3 regions of the Marinicrinis lubricantis genome follow, and region 1 is predicted to be linked to each of the others. Evidence: riboswitches for the same ligand, from Rfam matches in the RefSeq annotation. Region 1 holds a riboswitch; each other region holds the start of a gene.
What was found. A riboswitch is a leader RNA that binds a small molecule or an ion and turns the genes downstream of it on or off. The one in region 1 is predicted to bind thiamine pyrophosphate.
Positions count from the first base shown of each region.

Region 2: it holds a riboswitch for thiamine pyrophosphate, as region 1 does, so the genes downstream of both, ACFPXP_RS20275 (ABC transporter substrate-binding protein) here and tenA (thiaminase II) in region 1, are expected to answer to the same signal.
Region 3: it holds a riboswitch for thiamine pyrophosphate, as region 1 does, so the genes downstream of both, ACFPXP_RS10195 (acetylornithine deacetylase) here and tenA (thiaminase II) in region 1, are expected to answer to the same signal.

Region 1 is NZ_JBHSQV010000150.1:16,898-24,533, forward strand. It holds gene ACFPXP_RS11735 (extracellular solute-binding protein) at 1-373, shown strand, start outside; gene ACFPXP_RS11740 (3-ketoacyl-ACP reductase) at 444-1,163, opposite strand; gene thiE (thiamine phosphate synthase) at 1,252-1,878, opposite strand; gene thiD (bifunctional hydroxymethylpyrimidine kinase/phosphomethylpyrimidine kinase) at 1,868-2,692, opposite strand; gene thiM (hydroxyethylthiazole kinase) at 2,692-3,447, opposite strand; gene tenA (thiaminase II) at 3,425-4,120, opposite strand; TPP riboswitch at 4,306-4,404, opposite strand; gene ACFPXP_RS11765 (MFS transporter) at 4,563-5,750, shown strand; gene ACFPXP_RS11770 (MerR family transcriptional regulator) at 5,784-6,629, shown strand; gene ACFPXP_RS11775 (hypothetical protein) at 6,744-7,235, opposite strand; gene ACFPXP_RS11780 (hypothetical protein) at 7,357-7,636, opposite strand, start outside.
Region 2 is NZ_JBHSQV010000184.1:68,649-76,284, forward strand. It holds gene adhE (bifunctional acetaldehyde-CoA/alcohol dehydrogenase) at 1-1,705, opposite strand, end outside; gene ACFPXP_RS20260 (b(o/a)3-type cytochrome-c oxidase subunit 1) at 1,914-3,578, opposite strand; gene ACFPXP_RS20265 (cytochrome c oxidase subunit II) at 3,640-4,113, opposite strand; gene ACFPXP_RS20270 (cytochrome c oxidase subunit 2A) at 4,131-4,310, opposite strand; TPP riboswitch at 4,533-4,644, shown strand; gene ACFPXP_RS20275 (ABC transporter substrate-binding protein) at 4,790-5,821, shown strand; gene ACFPXP_RS20280 (MTH1187 family thiamine-binding protein) at 5,843-6,133, shown strand; gene ACFPXP_RS20285 (ABC transporter permease) at 6,130-6,912, shown strand; gene ACFPXP_RS20290 (ABC transporter ATP-binding protein) at 6,928-7,636, shown strand, end outside.
Region 3 is NZ_JBHSQV010000134.1:3,166-10,801, forward strand. It holds gene ACFPXP_RS10185 (thiazole synthase) at 1-280, shown strand, start outside; gene ACFPXP_RS10190 (thiazole biosynthesis adenylyltransferase ThiF) at 277-1,296, shown strand; TPP riboswitch at 1,435-1,545, shown strand; gene ACFPXP_RS10195 (acetylornithine deacetylase) at 1,945-3,261, shown strand; gene ACFPXP_RS10200 (ABC transporter ATP-binding protein) at 3,258-4,103, shown strand; gene ACFPXP_RS10205 (ABC transporter permease) at 4,087-4,875, shown strand; gene ACFPXP_RS10210 (ABC transporter substrate-binding protein) at 4,872-5,891, shown strand; gene ACFPXP_RS10215 (glycoside hydrolase family 53 protein) at 6,128-7,636, shown strand, end outside.

The DNA of each region.
Region 1 (7,636 bases):
GGATCAAGCACTGCTTGTAACGGGTGCCGACCAAGCGCTGCGGATTTACAAAGACTCCCCAGTGCTTGAGGAAACGCTTGAATTCTTCAACTGGCTGTACACTTCGGAATACGGTCAACAGTGGTTCTCTTCCGTAGCGAAGGTGATTCCTCCAATCGAAGGTGCGCCGCTTCCTGAGCTGGATATGCCGAAGCAAATGGTTGAGACACTGGAAACTGAAAAATCGGGCGAGCTGTCCATCAACTATTCTTTGGATACGTTCCATCAAAAGTTCGGCGAACTGATGCAGGCTTATATCGGTGAAAGCAAAACCAAAGATGAAGCGATCGACGAAATTCAAAAAGCGTGGATTCAATTCGGCGCCGCACAATAATCCAATAGGATGTAAAAAAAAACGCAGCTTACGCACATTCGTGCGAGCTGCGTTTTACATTTTCATCGATTTACGGATTCGTCGACCACAGTCCGGCCGATTTGATGAATACACGAGGATGCAGCTTCAATTGAGAGACGATAAATTCCGCTAAATCCTCCGGCTGCATAACCTTTTCCGGATTACCGTCGGTCAAGTTTTCTTTATAAGCCAATTCCGTTGCCACGGTACTCGGTGTGAGTGCAGTGACACGAATGTTATGCTTGCGTACTTCAAGAGCTAACGATTCCGTCAATCCCAACAAACCAAATTTAGAGGCGCTGTAGGCGCTCGTTGCAGGAGCTCCTTTTTGCCCAGCGGTCGAGGAGATGTTAATGATATCCCCGCCGTTTTTCTCAATCAACTGCGGCAAAACGGCACGGGTTACATAATAGACACCCATCAAATTGATGTCAATCATGCTTTTCCATTGTTCCGGCGTCAGCTCTAAGAACTTGCCGAATTTGCCGGTGCCCGCGTTGTTGATCAGAATATCGGCTGGTCCCAGCTCCTTCGTCAGCTGCTGCACAGCAAGATCGACCTGTTCCATGGAGGCGACATCCGCCGTCGCATAAGCGGCTTTCACGCCATGCTCTGCCACTTCTTGGGCCACTTGGATTAAATCCGATTCAGTCCGAGCGAGCAGCCCCACATGAACACCTTCCTGAGCCAATGCGATCGCTGTGGCTTTGCCAATCCCTTTTCCCGCACCCGTTACAAAAGCAATTTTTCCTTTTAACGACTGTGCCATAAAGCAATCACTCCTTCTACTCTTATGTATGGTCTCAGGTATCATATTATCGTTTCAGGTGCCCCAAAGTCAAAATACATAGGGAGCATCATCTCTTAAACCTACGCACGGTTTCTGCGACGTCCCCGCTTTCGCAAATGGCCGAGATGACCGCCACGCCATCTGCCCCCGCTTCGAGCGGTTCCTGAAAATTGTGTTCTGTAATTCCGCCTATCGCCACGATGGGCAGATCCGGCGCCCTCTCCGCAGCTTGACGCAAAAATACGGTTCCGGCCGGCTTCTTCGCATCATCCTTGGATTTCGTTGCAAAGATCGGACCAATGCCTACGTAATCCGCCTGGTATGAGATCGCTTCTTCCAGCTCATGCATCGAGTGAACGGAAACGCCCACAATCTTATCGCTGCCCATCTTTTGGCGAACCTCCGGTAAAGCAGCATCCTCCTGCCCCACATGAACGCCGTCCGCATCTAATTTCAATGCGAGATCGATATCGTCATTGACGATAAAAGGCACGCCGTATGAACGGCACCGCTGCTGACACTCCCGCGCGAAGCTTTCGTATGCTTGCCCCTTCAGCGCACCGCTTCCCTTTTCCCTGAATTGAAACATCGTGATTCCCGCATCAAGCGCCTGCTCCAAGATTGAAAGCGGTTCTCGAAGCTTGACATGGGTAGAGCCCATAATGAAATAAACTCGCAGCTGTTCACGCTTCAATGACTGTCACCTCGCTCTCCCCATGATAGCGGCGATAAGCAAAGTGATTCGTCGGACCGTGGCCATGCCCCAGCTCCAGGCTGTGCTCAATCGCCAGCTGTACGTATTTTTTCGCGGTGATGATCGATTTCTTCGTATCTATTCCCTGCCCCAAGCATGCTGTCAATGCTGCCGAGAACGTACATCCCGTACCATGCGTGTGACGAGTCTGAATCCGGCGGCTCTGCATCATGAATGAACGGCCATCGGCGAAATACACCCGATCTGCGGCAATGTGTGAATCGCTCCAATGTCCACCTTTCATCACCAAGCATGCTGTACCGAGTGAGAGAATCCTGCGAGCTGCTTCCTCGATATGTTCCGCCGTCTGAATCCTCATCCCACTAAGGACTTCAGCTTCGGGCAGATTAGGCGTAATAACAGCTGCAAGCGGCAGCAGGTCATCCTTCAGCGCCTTCACGGCATCCTCTTGGAGCAGACTGGCACCGCCTTTGGCAATCATGACAGGATCGACGACGAGCTGAATAGATTGAGCCTGTAATACGTTCGCAACGGCCCGAATAATTTCCGCCGAGAACAGCATGCCTGTCTTGACCGCCCGAACCGGCAAATCCTCTAATACCGTTTCTAATTGCTGGCGTACAAACTCGGGACTCGCTGGGAATATCCCGCTTACCCCCAGCGTGTTCTGTGCGGTGAGGGCGGTAATCACCGACGTTCCGAAGACGCCTAGTTCTTGGAAGGTTTTCAGATCAGCTTGAATGCCCGCTCCACCGCCGCTGTCCGAGCCCGCAATCGTCATCACGACTTCCATCAGAACATCTCTCCCTGCGAGCGTGCATGCAGCTCATCCAAGACAGCAGACTGGAATGCGCCGAGTCCAGAAGCTCTGAGGTAAGCTGCTTCCGCGATTTGCTTATAGCAGGATAACAATGCCGACAAGTTCTCGAAATGATTGCCGCCCAAAGCAATCACTGCCGCACACATTGCACTGAGCAGACAGCCGGTTCCTGTTACTTCGGTCATCTGCTTGTGGCCGCCACGAATCCAGCGCTCCTCTGTTCCATCCGTAATAAAATCTTGTTCCCCCGTCACGATGAAGATGCAGTTGTATTGGCGAGCGGCCTGCTTAGCGGCAGATGGCACATCCAGTGAACCGTCCCCGCTGTCCACGCCCTTTTGCTGCCAGTCCTCCTTAGCAATTGCGGCCAGCTCTCCAATATTGCAGCGGACCACCGTAAATTTCACTTTATCCAGTAACGCGAATACCGTTTCCTTACGGTAATCCGTTGCTCCTGCACCTACAGGGTCCAGTACAACTGGAATATTAAGCTCGCCCGCACGTACACCCGCTTTCATCATCGCGGCGAATGTGTTGCTGTTAAGTGTTCCGATGTTGATCGATAAAGCGGACGCAAGCTGAACCATGCTCTCCACTTCATCTTCACCGTCGGCCATTACCGGAGAAGCCCCAATCGCTAATAATCCATTGGCTTGGAAGTTGGCTACCACATAATTGGTAATACAGTGAATCAGTGGATTTTGCTTACGAATTTGCTGCAAAATCATAAACTTCCACCTCTTTTCCCCAGTCTTCTAACGTCCAGGCCATCTCCCAGAACTTCCATTCGTAATAGCAGCTCTTCTTGAAATGCTGCTTCAACACCGTTCTTTTGGATGCCATCGATGGATCGGCGAACCGGTTCATCATATCGATCTGAACGAGTACGGAAGCCTCGTACTCTCTGCTGCTGTACAGCTGAATCCAATCCTCGTACAGCGAAACACCCGGTCGAGCATTCTTGTAATATTGACCGACTTCTAAATAGAGCCATGGACACGGCAATATCGCTGCGAAGGCTTCGCTAACATCCCCATTGTGTATAGCGCTGTACATATGGCTGACATAGTTGTAAGACGCCGGCGCCGCCTCAAACCCTTCGAATTCTTGTTCTGTCACGTTTAACTCTTGGAAGACGGAACGGTGCAGCTCTAGCTCCGCTTCGGTAATATATTTGGCCGTATTTAAGAAATAAATAAGATCCTCCTGCGACTCCGCTTTGGCTGCCGCCATTGCTAATACTTTGGCATAATGCTTCAAATAAAACGCATCCTGCATCATGTAAAAACGAAACTTTTCCAGCGGCAGTGTACCGTCCGCGATCCCCTTGACGAAAGGATGATCGATGCTTGCTTTCCAGTACAAATCGGTCTCTTTTCTAACTTCCTCACAAAAAGTCATACTGCACAGCCTCCCATGATTTGATGGGCGCAAGGAAAGAAATAGCCCTTTTATCGATTGCAGCGAGAAGTTCGCACTGCGTGATAAAAGGGCGCCTCATGAATCGATGGCTGACATAAGGTGTGTGCGTTTGAACATAAAAAAGCTCTTCCCTAACCGAGAAGAGCTTTGCACACACCATCACAGATTCATGTACTTTTGCTCCCTACGCTAGTGTTAACTAACAGGTTCAAAGGGTCAGGTTTTAACCTTCTCAACTCCGAAGAGTCCCCCTGCAAAACAATAAACCTATTCAATTGACTACACTTTAACAGAAAAAATTGAAAATTTCAATCATTTGGAAGAAACGATAGCATGCATCTTTTCGCTTCACATTTCTATTGACTCTCCCCTAATGGGAGACTTTATATTAGAAGGTAACGCTTCATGAGGAGGAAGTCACATGCAAAAGCAGAATGTTGCATTGGGTATACTATTAATGAATCTCTTTATTGCTTTTCTCGGTATTGGCCTTGTCATTCCGGTCACTCCGACGATTATGAATGAATTGCATATCTCGGGTACCGTTGTCGGATATATGGTCGCTTCTTTCGCCGTCACGCAGCTGCTCGTCTCACCGATTGCCGGCCGATGGGCGGATCGATTCGGGCGCAAGATCATGATTGTGCTTGGCCTGCTTTTTTTCAGTATTTCGGAATTATTATTCGGTTTGGGCACAAGCGTTGAAACCTTATTTGTATCCCGTATGCTGGGCGGAGTCAGTGCGGCCTTTATCATGCCCGCCGTAAATGCCTTTATTGCCGATATTACGACGATCCAGACGAGACCTAAGGCGCTTGGATATATGTCCGCAGCCATTTCGACAGGGTTCATCGTCGGTCCGGGGCTTGGCGGCTTTTTAGCCGAATTCCATTCACGGCTGCCCTTCTTCTTTGCTAGTGCGCTGGCAGGATTTGCTGTCATCTTGTCCTTGCTCACGCTTCGGGAACCAAATCGGAACCCAGAGCATACGGGCACAGACGGGAACACGAGGGGAATTCGTCGGATTTTCTCCCCCCTCTATTTTATAGCCTTTATGATCATTCTTATTTCTGCGTTTGGGTTAGCCGCATTCGAATCGTTATTTGCCTTGTTCGTCGATCATAAATTCGGATTTACGCCGGTAGACATTGCCGTCATCATTACAGGAGGCGCTATCGTCGGCGCCATCGTTCAAGTGACGCTGTTCGACGGATTAACGAAGCGGCTTGGAGAAATTCGGCTCATCCGTTACAGCTTGATCGCTTCAACATCGCTGGTATTCATTCTGACGCTCGTCAACTCTTACTTTTCCATTTTACTAGTCACGATGACGGTGTTTATCGGCTTTGATTTGATGCGTCCCGCTGTGACATCCTACTTAACAAAAATTGCAGGAAATGAACAAGGGTTTATCGGGGGAATGAATTCCATGTTTACAAGTATTGGAAATGTATTGGGGCCGATCGTGGGCGGAATCTTATTTGATATCGATTTGAACTATCCGTTCTATTTTGCTACGGTCTTGTTAGCTGTAGGAATCGGCTTTACGCTTGCCTGGAAAATGCCTGCACAACGAACGATTCACGTTCAGCAGGATACATTCCAGTAACCATTCGATTTATTTGCGTAGGGAAGTGGTTGCATGAAGGAAGCTTTATTTTCAATCGGTGAAGTGGCGAAGCTGGCTAATATCTCCATTAAAGCGCTGCGCTATTACGATCAAATGGGTCTATTTAAGCCGGCTTATGTCGATCCCGAGACCAACTATCGCTATTACCATGATTCACAGTTATATCATCTGGACTTAATCAAATCTTTAAGATATATCGGCACCCCCCTTGAAGAAATTAAAAAAGCTCAAGAGCTTAACAGAGATGAATTAATTGCATTTTTAACCGAGCAGGAAAACAAAGTTCGGGAGCAAATCGAGTTTTTATTAGACATTGAACAGACCATCTCTATTGTAAAGCGGCGGATGATGAAGCAGTTAGAAGACGATGTAAACGGGGAAGTGTATATTTCGAACGATGAAGAGATGCGGATTATAAGAGCCGATGCGGAGGGAATGACTCCCCTCACTTTGTTGAATGCCTCTTACAGCAAACTAATACAGTATATGGAGCTATCTCTAGGCTTTATTCACATGAGCTACGGTGCGACGTTTCCGTTTGCAGCATACGGCAACGTGGATGAAATCACATACCGCCACATCTTTACACCGGTTTTATCGGATAAACAAATTTCAACGATGACCCCCGATCTCGAAGTGATCACCATTCCGTCAGGCACGTACGCATGCATTTCATTTATTTTCTCGGTTGAGCACTATTTCGATCGTTTGCAGAAGCTTTTCAAGTACATCGACAACCACCAGTTCACCGTGCTTAGTGATATTTACGAATTCTTCAGTCCAATTCATTATTCACCGCGAAAACAAGAAGAATTCTTAGTGGAAATGAAGGTTCGTATCTTAGAACCATCCGAGTAAAGAAGTTCCACTGCCTGAAATAGCTTGATCATTTGAAAACCATCTAAACAGCGAATAAAAAAGGAGGTTCTCCAAGCCCGTCAGCTCTCAGAGAACCTCCTTTGAGTCCGCAAATTAGAAACAAGTAAAAGAGTTGATTTGTCTTAGACTCATTCCGAAATAGTTCCAACGAAAGCCGTTCCAACGAAATCCGGCAACAGAGTTGCGGCCAACGAAGACCGGATAAAACCAGAATTGTTCAAAGTTTCTTAACCATACATACGTGTATCGGAACAAACATCCGGCGATGCTTCCGGGATCAACAGCAAACGTTGCCTGCTGTGTTTGTGCGGGAGTATAGGACGGCGGGGGAGCAAGGGTCGCGCCGGTGCCAGGGCCCTGAGCTCCTGGAATTTGACCCGGGAATTGACCCGGTGCTCCAGGGAACTGTCCTGTTCCTTGCCCCGGCTGAGGAAACGGAATTGGATAGCGAGGCAATCCTGAAGCCTGCCCATACCATGCCCCTTCGGCATTATCCCCATATTGCGATTGAACTGAATCTCCGTTATGATACGCTTCCTGAGTTGATGGATGATGGTAATTCCAAGGAAATTGATTTGGATACATGAAGTAATCCCCTTTACGAATTGATCTCACCACATCCTATTCCGTAGTCACCCGCCTATCAACTTGTACGCCAAAAATGTGCATTTACCTACCTGCGTAACCACAATGATGTATTCGAAAGTCATCGCGGAGGCATCATGACGAATCCTGTTGCCCTCCGTGATTTAAGGACTTGAATGAGCTGGTTTTGCAGAGCGGCATGACAGGTTACCTCTATGATCACCTCACTCTTTCGGTTCGAAAAAACTTTGATTTTCGATTTATTCAGCGCTAATTCGATAATCAAACCCAACACGAACCCGCCGACTAAACCAAGCAATCCCCAAATGATCGGTCCCCAGTACAATACGAATCCGTATATGGCTCCCAAGACCGCAAAAATCGTAGAGCTCATCATAGCT
Region 2 (7,636 bases), on a different contig from region 1:
CGGTTTCCGGATATTCGTAGAACAACCACATCCCTTTAGCCGCATCCATAGGCGAGCCTCCGCCGAGTGCGATAATGCAATCCGGCTCGAACTGCCGCATCACAGCCGTTCCTTTGTTAACCGTCGACACAGAAGGGTCCGGTTCTACCTCGCTGAATACCTCAATTGCTACAGGTGCGGTCCGCTTTCGCAGGTAATATTCAAGACGCTCTACGTATCCCAGCTTGACCATCATCGGATCGGTAACGATCAGCACTCTCGATATATTCGGCATCTTGGCTAAATACTGCGTTGCGCCTCTTTCAAAATAGATTTTCTCCGGTACTTTGAACCACTGCATATTCACCGTTCGATAGGCCACCCTTTTCACGTTAATCAAATTCACAGCCGAAACGTTGGACGTCGTTGAATTGCGGCCGTAAGATCCGCAGCCGAGTGTCAGTGACGGCAGGTTCGTATTGTAGATATCTCCAATGGCTCCATGCGTGGAAGGTGAATTGATCATGATTCTGCCGGTTTGAAGACGTTCAGCGAATCGGTCGATCACCTTCTGATCGTTTGAATGAATAACCGAGGAATGTCCCATGCCGCCGAACGCGATCACTTCGGCAGCGCGCTCAATTCCCTGCTCTGCATTCTTCACTTTGTAGCAAGCCAGCACGGGACTCAGTTTCTCTGCAGATAACGGATATTTCTCTCCTACCCCCTGCAGCTCGGCAACTAATATTTTCGTATTTTTCGGCACTTGAACGCCTGCCAGCTCAGCTATCAATTCAGCGGATTTCCCTACGATCTTGCCGTTAACGGCACAGGAGTCCTTCTGAATCACCAGACCGGACACTTTTTCTATTTCTTCCGTATTTAGAAAATAGCAGCCCATCTCCTGCATCATTTTTTTCGTTTGCTGATAGATCGGCTCCTCCAAGATGACAGCCTGCTCGGAGGCGCAAATCATCCCGTTATCGAATGTCTTAGACAAAATCAAATCAGTTACCGCCTGCTTCAAGTTCGCCGTCTTCTCGATGAAGCACGGCACGTTGCCAGGACCTACACCTAATGCCGGTTTGCCTGTGCTGTAAGCAGATTTCACTATGCCCGATCCACCTGTTGCGAGCACGAGCGCTACATCGGGATGATTCATCAGCATCTGCGTCGCTTCCAGTGAAGGAAGCTCAATCCATTGAATGCAGTGCTCCGGTGCACCCGCTTTGACAGCCGCTTCATAGACAGTCTTCGCTGCTTCGGCGCTGCACTTTTGCGCGGATGGATGAAACGCGAAAATGATCGGATTTCTTGTTTTCATCGAGATAAGAGATTTGAACATCGTCGTCGACGTCGGATTCGTTACCGGTGTTACGCCGGCGATGATCCCCACTGGCTCCGCAACCAACTGGTAACTCTCATAACGATTGTCTTCAATGACTCCGACGGTTTTGTCCTTTTTAATATCGTGGTAGATATATTCCGTTGCAAAAATGTTCTTCGTTATTTTATCCTCGTATACGCCCCGTCCTGTCTCCTCCACAGCCATCTTGGCCAACTCCATATGTCGATCGAGTCCAGCCAAAGCCATCTGCTGAACCACATGGTCGATTTGCAGCTGATCCATTTCCAACAATTTGTTCAATGCGATTTTTGCGTTGTTCACATACGCATCGATTTGTTTCCTGGACTCCTGCTGCACCCGCATTTCTTTCGCCTGCATATTCATCTTTCGTCCGCCTCCTATCAATGAATGGTTTGATCTCTTTCTGATTCCATCATATAAATCCAGCTCGAGGCTCACTATGACTTTTATCCTGCAGAATAGCAGGTTTGATGAATATTTTGTGAATTAATTCACAATATTTTGCCGATAAGAACACTGAAACTGGGTTCAGCTCAGCGTTCTTATGATTTTGGCAAGAAACAAATTACCAGGTGACATAGCCTTTCGATCCCGGCGTCGTGTTGTTCAGCATATCGATAACCGGTACCGTATAAGCAACAACGATGAGAAGAACGAGCAGGCCGACCCAAAGACCCCATCTTTCGAACAAGCGCGGAACCGGCTGAGCGGCGTCTGCCACCTCTCCAACAGGATATTCCGTATAACCTTTCGGCAGCTTGAACATCAGCAGGATGTTAACGACCATCAAAATCACTGCTGCGAACAAGATGGTTCCACCTACAGCCATAGCCACATGGTACGGCATCCAGCCAACAGCATCGGGATGGTCACTATAGGTTGTATAGGCCGTTCTTCTCGGAGAACCGAGCAAGCCGACCGTGTGCATCGATCCGGACATGAAGAACATTCCGATACACCAAAGAATGGTTTGAATGATGCCCAGCTTGTTCATTCCAGGCGTCAGCTCGCGGCCCATCATCGAAGGAATCAGCCAATACGTCATGCCGAAGAAGGTTAAAGCTACGCTGGTCGCTACCGTCAAATGAAAATGTCCCGTCACCCACAGCGTGTTATGAATGACCGCATTCATTTGGTTGGAAGCATTGATCAACCCGCCCGCACCTGCAGGAATGAAAATCAGCATCCCCATAAAAGGAGCAAAGAACCGCACGTCTTTCCAAGGCAGCTTCTTCACCCATCCGAATAAGCCCTTCGAGCCTCTCGCACGGCCGTTCATCTCAAAGCTTGCAAACAGAGAGAACGCCGTCATCAGAGACGGGATGACTACCATGAAGGTTAAGACAACCTGCAGGTATTTCCAAAACGGTGAAATCCCAGGCTCCATCAACTGGTGGTGGAAACCCACCGGAATCGAGAACAATAAGAACAAGACGAAGGAAAACCTAGCTAAAGCGTCGCTGAACACCTTGCCGCCGATTATTTTCGGAATACATACGTACCAGCACATATAGGCCGGCAGCAGCCAGAAATATACGAGCGGGTGCCCAAAATACCAGAATAACGTGCGGCTCAGCAATACGTTGACTTCATCGACCCAGCCGAGCGACCACGGAATTAATTGAAAGAGCACCTCAATCGCAACACCCAAGGTGGCGATGATCCACAACAGCATGACGGCGACAGACATGAATGACAATAAAGGCGACAATTTTCCTTTATGATGCTTTTTCCAATACCGATATTGATAAAAAATTCCCGCTCCGCTCACCCAGCTTCCTACAACAATCAGTACTAACGCAATGTAGAAGTCAACCGATGCCTGCATCGGAGCATAGAACGTGTACAGCACCGTGGCTTTATCCAGCAAAATCATCATCGTAGCGACAATGGTTCCGATGGACATGAGACCGAATCCGATCCAGCCTAAATTTCTTGCTACTGGCTGCAGCTCGCCGCCAAGCGTCTTGGCAACGGCTGAATATAAAAATCCTATGATGAAAAAGGTAGTGAACACAAGTGCCATGAACACTCCGTGTGCGGTAAGCAGCTGATAGTAACCAATTCCGGCAGGAAGCGTAATCGTCCCACCGCGTACGAGCCCCTGCAGCAGACCGGCTACGCCTCCAAGAAACAAGGCTGCGAAAGCAAAGCATATATGTGTTAGTACGAGCGCAGTATCCTCTTTATGAAACTTGTTTTGCTGTAAAATTACATCGGATGGCCTCATAATCTTCACTTCTTTCTGTTGTTCATATTTCGTACTCATAACCCCCATACGGTTTCAGTCCCTATTCCACAACGATCGTCGTATGCATGAATTCATGGCCGCCGCCGCAGTATTCATTGCACAGAATCAAATATTCTCCAGGCTCATTAAACATATGTTTGATATGGCTGACCTCTCCCGGAACGATCATCATATTCACGTTCGTCCCTGGAATTTGGAAGCCATGAACGACATCCGGTGTGGTAACTACGAACTCAACGGTTGACCCGGCAGGAACCGTCAGTGGATGATCTCCGGAATCATAGCCGAACGCATAGGCGGTCATGACCGCCTCATACTCCCCGTCACCCACCATGCGCAAGCCTGGATTGTCGAAGGGAGCCGTTTCTCTGACTTTCTCCGGGTCAATCGTATGGCTATGACTTGGCGGCTCTAGACCAAAAGCAAACGTAGAAATTCCTAAAATCACTAAAAATGCAACCAACATCGTAATCCCAAAGGTAAGCCAAATTTTCTCCAACTTATGAATATGCATCGTTTATCCCCCCATATTTACCCATTGCGCGCTATAAACAACATAAAAACAAGTACCCAGCTTAGGATCAAAAATCCTCCCAGCAGCATGACGGAAACGAAGGTTCCTTTGAGAGACGGTTCCTCTGTTTCGATCTGCTTCTTAGGCTCCATCGCTGCTTGAGACTGTCTGTCTCGCTCCGTTTTCAACTCTGTCATCGCTTACCCCTCCTCGTGAACCGCCGTTTTTTTACGACTGCTTCATTTGTACTCATTGTATTTTTCGAGACCTTACCGTACTGTGATGTTGCTCACATCGACAACGTGTTTTGTTTAACAAATCGTGAACATCGAATGCCTCCGTCTCAGATCGTCCCTGTGGCCGTCAGGGGTGTTCAATGTAGACAGTGATAGAAAAAATCAGTATAATAGGCTTTGTTTTCAAGTTTACGGGGGAGCTGGAATCGGCCGGCTGAGAGTGCGTCCCGTCAAGACGCAGACCCTATAACCTGATCTGGGTAATGCCAGCGTAGGGAGCTATTGGATCTCATCGATCCTTTTTGTGCAGCCGCACTTCCTACGGAAGTGCTTTTTTTGTGCGTTCTTTCACAGATAAGGGCTCTTACCTCGCTGAAATTGCCAAGACGAACATGAAACTTATAAAGGAGAGGGAGACTTTGAAGAAAAACAAATTATGGATGAAGGTATGGACGTTCGCCCTGCTGTCTGCTTTGGTCGTTGCAGGCTGCGGCAACAATGCAGGAGAGAACAATGGCACCTCAGGAAATCAAGCAGGCAGCGAAAATCAAGGGGATGCAGCAGCAAAGCAAAAAGTAACTGTCGTCCTCGATTGGACTCCAAACACGAATCATACGGGTCTGTATGTCGCAGAAGAACAAGGCTATTATGATGAAGCCGGATTGGATGTAGAAATTATTCAGCCTGGGGATGCTGGAGCGGCCAGTATGGTTGCGGCCGGACGTGCGGATTTTGGCATCAGCTATCAGGAAGAAATAACGATGGCTCGGACATCGAAGGATCCGCTGCCGATCGTTTCGATCGCCGCAGTGATCCAGCACAACACTTCTGGATTTGCTGCTCCAGCGGAGAAAGGAATTGTATCTCCGAAAGATTTTGAAGGGAAAACTTACGGAGGATGGGGCAGCCCCGTTGAAGAACAGGTTATGGATTCCATCATGCAGATGGAGCAAGCGGATGTCAGCAAGGTGAAAATCGTCGATATCGGCAACAGCGACTTCTTTACGGCAACGAAGAGAGACATTGATTTTGCGTGGATATTTTATGCCTGGACCGGCATTGAAGCGCAGCTCCGCGGAGAAGATATCCATATGATCTATGTGAAGGATTATTCCGAGAAACTAGATTACTATACGCCGACGATCATTACGAATGAAGCTTTAATAGACGAAAACCCTGAATTGATTAAAGCGTTTATGGAAGCCACCTCGAAAGGATACCAGTTCGCCATCGAGCAGCCGGAGCAGGCGGCGGACATCTTGATCGCTGCCGTGCCCGATCTCGATCCGGAGCTGGTGAAGGCCAGCCAAGAGTGGCTCGTCGATCAATATCAAGCCGATGCGCCGCGCTGGGGTGAGCAGAAGCAGGAAGTATGGCAGGGCTATGCCGACTGGATGATGGAGCACGGGCTGCTCGAGCAGGAGCTGGATGTAGACGCAGCCTACACGAATGAATTTTTACCGGAAGCCTGATTCGAAAGGGGAATTGTAAAAGTGGCCAACGCACTAGTCAGTATTCAAATCATTCCGAAAACACCTAACGGCGAGCAGGTCATTCCTTACGTAGACCGAGCGATTGAGATCATTCAGCAGTCCGGTGTCAAGCACGAGGTTCATCCATTGGAAACGACAATGGAAGGTGAACTGCATGAACTGCTGTCCATTATTGAACAAATGAACAAAGCGATGATTGAGATGGGATGTCCGAATGTCATTTCGCAGGTAAAAATCTACTACAATCCGGAAGGCGCCTCGATGGATCGATTGACGGAGAAATATAAATGAGCGGACATGCTAGAATCCCGCAATGGATAAAGAAAGGATGGCCGGCGGCAGCGACGGTCATCCTTCTGCTTATTCTCTGGGAATGGGGAGCTCTGCTAGGCAGGATCGAGCCTTATATTCTGCCAAGACCCAGTTCCATCTGGGAAGAATTCATATCCCAGCCTGGAAGGATCCTGCAGCACACTTGGGTTACCGTGCGCATTACGATCGCTGGGTTCGCCGTAGGAGCATTGCTCGGCATTATGGCATCCATTCCGCTTCATCTCGTCTCATGGATTCATAGCGCGCTCTATCCGCTCGTCATTATATCGCAGAATATCCCGATTATCATTATGGCGCCGCTTCTCTTTATTTGGTTCGGCTACACCTTAGTTCCTCATTTTATCATCATTAGCCTTGTTTGCTTCTTTCCCATCACGATGGCCTGCTTAAGCGGTTACCAGCAAACCGATGGGACGATGATAAACTATATGAAGATGTCAGGCGCTTCAAGGCTGCAGATTTTCACCAAGCTGGAATGGCCTTATTCCCTTCCTTTCTTATTCTCTGGCTTGAAAATCTCTGCCGCATACAGCGTAATGGGTGTCGTGATTGCCGAATGGTCAGCGGGTTCACAGGAAGGCATTGCTTCCTATATGAAAATCGCTCAATCCTCATTCCGCGTGGATCGAGTTTTTATTGGCTGTTTTATGATCATTATTTTCAGCTTAGTGATGGTTGGACTCGTATCATGGGCTGAGAAAAAGCTGCTGCGCTGGAAGCCGGATACAAGGAAATGAGGTGCAATCTACGCAATGAATTACAACCATGAAGCAAGCGGTGATCTGTGGATCGAAAATCTGGTCCAAACGTTTGAGCAAGATGGGAAGCCGCTTCATATCTTAAACGGCATCAACCTCCGTGTGAAGCACGGTGAATTTGTATCGCTTCTTGGTCCGTCAGGCTGTGGCAAAAGCACATTGCTCCAAAACATCGGAGGATTGCTGACACCCAAGTCTGGGCGAGTCATTCTGCAAGGAAAGGACATTACCGGACAAAAGGGCCATATCAGCTATATGCCGCAGCAGCCTGCTCTTCTTCCATGGAGAGATGTTCTCAGCAACGTCGTGCTGGGAAGTGAAATTGCTGGCGTGAAACGTTCGCAAATGAAAGCCAAGGCAGTGGAATGGCTGGAGAAAGCCGGATTAGCCTCGTTCGCTCACGCGTATCCGCACATGCTGTCCGGCGGAATGCAGCAAAGAGTCTCCTTCGTCAGAGCGATGCTCAGCCCCCAGTCTTTCATGTGTCTGGATGAGCCTTTCGGAGCCTTGGATGCGATTACCCGGCTTGAAATGCAGCAGTGGCTGCTGCAAATATGGGAGGAGCACCGTAAAACCGTGCTGCTCATTACGCACAGCATCGAGGAAGCGCTGCTTCTGTCGGATCGAATCTATGTCTTCTCGCCAAGACCGGCAAAGGTCATCCAACAACATTTGGTCCCGTTTGCCAGACCGCGCCGTGAAG
Region 3 (7,636 bases), on a different contig from region 1:
CAACCCGCTGAACTTGAGCCTCATTATCGAGCAGGCTCAGATTCCCGTCATTGTCGATGCCGGGATCGGCTCTCCAGCGGATTGCGCGACGGCGATGGAGTTGGGTGCGGACGGTGTGCTGCTCAATACAGCGGTATCCGGCGCTGCGGATCCAGTGAAGATGGCGCTGGCGATGAAGCTAGCCGTTGAGGCGGGCAGATACGGATATGAGGCAGGACGCATACCGAGAAAGCGCTATGCCACAGCTAGCAGTCCGATGGAAGGGATGATCACCTCTTGACCGATCGCTATTCCCGTCAAGAGCTGTTTGCGCCTATTGGTAAAGAAGGCCAGCAGCAGCTGCAAAGCAAGCATGTGCTGATCGTCGGTGCAGGCGCACTCGGCACCGGCAGCGCGGAAACCCTCGTACGCGCGGGGGTGGGGCATTTGACGATCGTCGACCGGGATTATGTCGAGTGGAGTAATCTGCAGCGTCAGCAGCTCTACGGCGAGGATGATGCAGAGCGGCGCCTCCCGAAGGCGGTTGCCGCGGAGCAGCGGCTGAGGCGCATTAACAGCAGCGCAGCCATTGACGCGATCGTCGCCGACGTCACGACGTCGGAGATTGAGGCGCTGACAGAAGGCGTCGATCTAATCATCGATGCGACTGACAACTTTGATACGCGGCTGCTGCTGAACGATATCGCGCACAAACGGCGCATCCCGTGGATTTACGGCGCGTGCGTCGGCAGCTACGGCGTTAGCTGCGCGATTGTGCCCGGCGAGACGCCGTGTCTGAACTGTCTGCTCGAGACCGTTCCGATTGGGGGCGCGACCTGCGACACGTCGGGCATCATCGCGCCAGCGGTACAGATGGTCGTCGCGCTGCAGATGGCGGAGGCGCTGAAGCTGCTGACGGGGAACAAGCGGGCGCTGCGCGGCAAGCTCGTCTCGTTCGACCTGTGGAGCAACCAGTATACGGCGATCGGCGTTGACCGCTTGAAGAAGGAGGACTGCGCCTCCTGCGGCAGCCAGCCGACGTATCCGTACCTTCAGGCTTCGAACCACAGCCGAACCGCAGTGTTGTGCGGACGAGATACGGTACAGATTCGGCCACCCGCGCCAGTGGAGCGTGATTTGGAGACGCTGGCGGAGCAGCTGTCCAGGCAGGGCGGAACGGTGCAGGGCAATCCATACTTAATCTCGTACACGATCGGGGCGCATCGGCTTGCAATTTTTCGCGATGGGCGGGTGCTTGTGCACGGTACGAAAGATGTCGCGGAAGCGAAAAGCTTGTATCATCGCTATTTGGGTTAATTAAGTCCTAGATTAAATAAGAGAAATCACTGAACAGATGACTGAATAGATCACTAATAAACAAGTGAATGAACAAAACACAGAACAAAACACTGAACTAATCATCGATGATCATCGGATTGGTCAACCATAACTGAATGTTTCTGCTAGGGGCGCCGAAAGGCTGAGATCGAACCAGGCAACGGCCGGTTCAGTCCCTTTGAACCTGATCTGGATCATACCAGCGTAGGGAAGCGGATCACATCGATAGGACTGCCATGCCATGCGGCTTGCGGACATGAGTACAGCGCTAAAGCTAGAGGAGAAAGCGAGTGCCGATATCGTTCGCAGGTGCAGAAAAGGCCGTCTTATGCGTAAGTGAAGCCATCTTCCTGTATGGGAGGGCGGCTTTTTTCGGTTGCAGCAACATAAGCAGCGGTGTAAGGGGGACATGGATAGCCACTTGACATCCGTACAGTGACCTGCGAAAAGAACATCAACACAGCGATCCAAACAATGAACATCAACATTGAAATTCACAAAAAACACCATATACATGCGCTAAAAAGAACATGTGATTCACTCACGTCATGACACCCCAGACACCGCCCGCCGGGAGCCGCACACAGTCCGGAAAAAAGAAACGGCCGAGTGGGACAAACATGACATATGCCTTATAACTCGTATCAACAAAGGAGTGTTGAAATGCTCTTCGAGCAAATTGAACGTGAAATCGAAGGAAGACAGGATGAACTGATTGCTCTCCTGCGCAGGCTGGTCGCCTTTCCGACCGTCAGTCCGCCGGCTAGGAATACGGCGGAAGCGCAGTGTTTTGTAGAAGCGTATTTACAGGAACTCGGGTTTGCAACGGACAGCTGGGAGGTTTTTCCCGGCGACCCGAACGTCGTCGGAGTATTGAAAGGGACGGACTCCTCCAACTATCAGAGCTTGATTCTCAATGGACACATGGATGTAGCGGAAGTTGGGGACAGCAGCGGCTGGACGCATCCTCCTTTCGAAGGTGAGTTGACGGAAGGGCTGATTTACGGGAGAGGGGTCGCCGATATGAAGGGCGGTCTGGCCGCTTTGCTGTTTGCCATCCGCATCGTGCGTGAGCTTGGGATCGAGCTGAAGGGCGATTTGCAGCTGCAGTCGGTGATCGGCGAGGAAGCGGGCGAGGCGGGGACATTGTCCTGTCTGGAAAGAGGATACACTGCAGACTTTGCGGTCGTGGCCGATACGAGCGATCTGCACATCCAAGGTCAAGGGGGCGTCATTACCGGTTGGATTACGGTGCAGAGCAACGAAACGCTCCATGATGGGATGCGCTCTCGAATCATTCATGCCGGAGGCGGGGTTAGCGGAGCGAGTGCAATTGAGAAAATGGCAAAGATTATTGGCGGTCTCCAGGAGCTGGAACGGCACTGGGCCGTCATGAAGAGCTATCCCGGATTTCCACCGGGGATCAATACGATAAATCCCGCTGTCATCGAAGGCGGTCGGCATGCTGCCTTTATCGCGGATCGCTGCAGGCTGTGGATTACCGTTCATTTTTATCCGAACGAGTCATCCGAAAGCGTCACCCGCGAGATTGAGGAGCATATCGCACATGTCGCGGGCGCGGATCCGTGGATGCGCGAAAATCCGCCGCAATTCCATTGGGGCGGAAAATCAATGATCGAGGATCGGGGCGAGATTTTCCCTGCGCTCGAAATCGATCCGAAGCATCCCGGCACGCGTCTGCTGCGGGAGACACATCGGGCGTATGTGAAGCAGGATGCGGTTGTCGGCATGTCGAGATCGGTGACCGACGCGGGCTGGTTCGGAGAGGCGGGAATACCGGCGGTGATCTATGGCCCCGGAAGGCTCCAGGATGCCCATGCGGTGGATGAGAAGCTGGAGCTGAAGCAGCTCATCCTCTATACGCAAATCATTGCGTCGTTCATCGCGGGGTGGTGTAATGCGCGAAAAGGAGAAGAAGGATGACTTTTTCAGCGCCAATCCAGAGTCTTGTTCAGCAACTCGGCATAATCGCTAAGGAGCGGGAGATTGAGCGCTATAGGAGGGATTGGGCAGTGGCCGTTAAACTGGAACAGGTAAGCTTTACGTACGGGGAAAAATCCGAAGACACCGCTGTGCTGCGGGATATGAACATGCATGTACCGCGCGGCGAATTCGTTTCGCTGCTGGGCAAGAGCGGCACAGGCAAAAGCACCGTCTTTAAGCTGATTGCGGGGTTGATTCAGCCCAGCAACGGGCAGGTGCTGGTCGAAGGTGAGCCCTGCGAAGCCGGACGCGTAGGCTATATGCCGCAAAAAGATTTGCTGCTGCCTTGGCGAACGGTTCTTGGCAATGCGATGCTCGCCTGCGAGTTGTCCGGCGGGGACCGCAAGCTGGCCAAGAGCCGGGCACTGGAATGGATGGCTCGCATCGGCCTGGAGGGCTGTGCTGACGCTTATCCGCACGAGTTGTCGGGAGGCATGAGGCAACGGGCGGCATTTTTGCGGACGATGATGACCGATAAAGATGTGCTCCTGCTCGACGAGCCGTTCGGTGCACTCGACGCATTGACGAAGCGGGAAATGCACCTGTGGCTGCTGTCTTTCTGGGAGCAGATGCAGCGGACGGTGCTCTTCATCACGCACGACTTGGAGGAAGCGGTGCTGCTCAGCGATCGGGTCTTCGTGCTTCAGGCAAATGGCGCGGGGCAGCCGCAGCAGCTGCGTATCGACCTGCCGAGACCGCGCAAGCCGGAGCTGGTACATACGATACAGATGCTGGACTATCGCAAGCGATTGGAGCGGATGATTTATGCGCAGCATGATTAAACACTGGCTTCACATCTATGGCTATGCAGCAGCCTTTGCTGCACTCATAGTAGCGCTTTGGGAAGCCTGCGTTCGTCTGGACTTCGTCCCGTCTTTCATTATTCCGGCGCCTTCACAAATCGCTGTAGCCATATGGATCGACCGGCATCCGCTGTTTGCCGTTCACTTGCCGGTAACGCTTGGCGAAGTGCTGCTGGGTCTAGGGTTATCTGTCGGAGGAGGCGTACTGCTTGCGATTCTAATGCATCTGTATCGTCCGGTTGAACGGATGCTGTACCCGCTTGTCATCGTCTCCCAGACGATTCCGATCATCGCCATTTCGCCCGTCTTTATTTTATGGTTCGGCTATACCGTATGGAGTAAGGTCGCGGTGACGATTTTGATCGCTTTTTTTCCGGTTGTCGTGAATACATATGACGGATTAAGGCAGGGAGACAAGGAATACGGAGAACTGCTTCGCACGATGGGGGCAAGCCGCCTGCAGCTGCTCACGAAGGTACAGATTCCGATGGCGCTGCCGTCGTTCTTCTCTGGCCTGAAGCTGGCGGTCGTATTCAGCGTGATCGGCGCGACCATCGGGGAATGGCTCGGAGCCAGCGCGGGACTCGGCTACTTCAGCCGCAGAATGTCATCCAGCCTGCGGGCGGATGAATTGTTTGCGGCTGTGGTGCTGCTTTCGCTGCTGGGCATGCTCTTATTTGGATGGGTGTCTTTATTGGAAAGGCGTATGCTGCGCAGAACAAATATACAAAGGAGAGGACGATCAAAATGAAAAAAAATATCATGATTTTTGTTTCCGTTATCGGGCTGCTTGCGGTGCTAGCGGGCTGTTCTTCCAAGGAGGCCAATAAGAACAATGGAGAAGCGGCTGCAGGTGATGAGCCGCTTCGCAAGGTGAGTGTCATGCTGGATTGGTATCCGAATGCGGTGCACTCCGGGTTGTATGCGGCCATTGAGCAGGGCTATTTTGCGGAGCAGGGCTTACAGATCGAAGTGCAGATGCCTGCAGATACGAACGATCCGCTTCGATTGGTTGCAGCGGGCAAAGTCGATTTAGCGTTAAGCTATCAGATGCAGGTGCTCATGGCTCGCGCGGAAGGGATCCCTGTGCAGTCGTTGGCGGCGCTCGTTCGTCATCCGCTGAATTATTTATTAGTGCCGACAGGCAGCGGGATTCAGTCGCCGAAAGATTTAGAGGGGAAAACGGTTGGATATCCTTCTATTCCAACCAACGAAGCGATCATTCAAGCGATAGTGACGGCTGATGGCGGCGACTTTTCGAAGGTAACGATGACCGACGTCGGCTGGGATTTGATCCCTGCGCTGGCGACGGGACAGGTTGATGCGCTGATCGGCGGATACATTAACCATGAACGCATTCTTCTAGAGAAGGAAGGACATGAAACGCTCGCGATCAATCCAGTAGACTATGGCGTTCCGGATTTTTATGAGCTGGTGCTGGCAGCGAGCGAGGAAGGTGTGGGGAACGATCTCGATGTGTACAAGAAGTTTTGGCAGGCGATGATCAAGGGACAGCAGTATGTGGCAGAACACCCGCAGGAGGGCTTGGGCATTTTGCTTGCCCATGAGAAAAGCGAATCTCCGCTGGATGAAGAGATCGAGGAGAAAAGCTTGGAAATATTGCTGCCGCTCATGGATGCAGGCGAGCGTCCCTTCGGTTATCAAGATCCGGCATCTTGGCAGGAGGCGGCCCAGTGGCTGCTTGATCACGGCGTGATTCAGCAGGCCGTTCCATCTGATGAAGCGTTCGTAAACCTAGTAGAGTAAAATATAGTCTCTTATGGCAGCAAGTCGCTGTAGACGGCGATTTGCTGCTTTTTTGGCTTCATAAAATCGATAAGCTGCACTCACCTGGATGGAAGATTCTTATATGAATCTGCGGTCGTTTCTTATATATCAAACCGTTTGAAAACGCTTTATAATTTGGGTTGTGAGGATTTACCATTTGATATCCCGGGAGCGAAAATAGGTAAACCATCTTATTCGAAAAGGGGACGGTAAAGATGAAACAGGCGATCAGAAGAAGTATGTTATTGCTTCTCGCAATCATTGTACTTACTCCATTTCAAAACATGAGGACAGATGCCGCTTCAACGGGGACAGATCTAATCATGGGAGCAGATGTGTCCATGCTGCATGAAGTAGAGAACTTGGGCGGCCGATTTTATGAGAATGGCACCAGGAAGGATGCTTTGGAGATATTGTCCAGCCATGGGATGAACTTTGTTCGCTTGAGATTATGGGTTGATCCTTATGACAGTCAAGGCCATTCATACGGTGGAGGCACGAATGATCTAGCGACGACGATCCAACTGGCTCAGAGGGCGAAGGCGGAAGGCATGAATCTGCTGCTGGACCTGCATTACAGTGATTTCTGGGCAGATCCCGGCACGCAAACGAAACCGAAGGCCTGGCAAAATCTGACGTACGAACAGCTAAAGAATCAGGTCTATCAGTATTCGAGAGATGTCATTACCTCTTTTAAGCAGGCGGGAGTCCTGCCAGAAATGGTGCAGGTTGGCAATGAGATTACCTCTGGCATTCTATGGGACGACGGCAAAATTGTGAATAATGACTTCACCCAGCTGGCGGAATTGCTGTCGAGCGGTATAGCCGGCATCGAGGATGCCCTTTCCTCTGGGGAAGACGTTGAAATCGTACTGCACATTGACCACGGCGGCGATAACAGCTTGTATCGCTGGTGGTTTGACGCCATTACGGCCGAAGGGGTGGACTTCGATATTATCGGGCTTTCTTACTATCCCTTCTGGCATGGAACGATGGGTGAGCTTCAAACGAATCTGAACGATATCAGCAGACGGTACGGCAAAGATGTCATGATCGTCGAGACGGCATACGGCTTTACATTGGCCGATGGTGACGGTTTGGGCAATTCCTTCTATACGGCGGAAGAAAGCATTGGAGGATACCCAGCTTCGCCGGAAGGGCAGATTGCGTATATGAGGGATTTGAAGGAGATTATGCGAGATGTTCCTAATGACAGAGGAAGAGGCATTTTTTGGTGGGAACCAGCTTGGCTTCCTGTGGAAGGAGCCACTTGGGGGAATGAAGCTGGAAAAGCGTATATGAATGATACCGGTCTGCCGAATAATCCGTGGGACAATCAAACGCTGTTCGATTTTAACGGGAACGCGCTAAGCTCCCTATCGGTATTTACCGAAGGTCCCGCGGTAAATCACGTCAATAATCATGATTTTGAAGCTGATGGCTGGACGAATACACCGTCCTCCTGGGGCGTCTGGGCGTCAGATCCGGCCGATCTGGATGCAGTGAAGGTCGAACAACCCGGCACGACAGGGGATTACAAATTAACGCATTGGAAGGACAGCGCCTATACCGCTTCTACGTATCAGGTGATCACAGGCTTGGAGAATGGAACGTATTCGTTCACCGCATGGGTGTTAAACAGCGGGGGGCAAAATGCGGCATATCTTTATGCCAAAAGCTACGGCGGTTCCGAGCTGCAGCAAGCGCTGCCGGTGAGCGATACG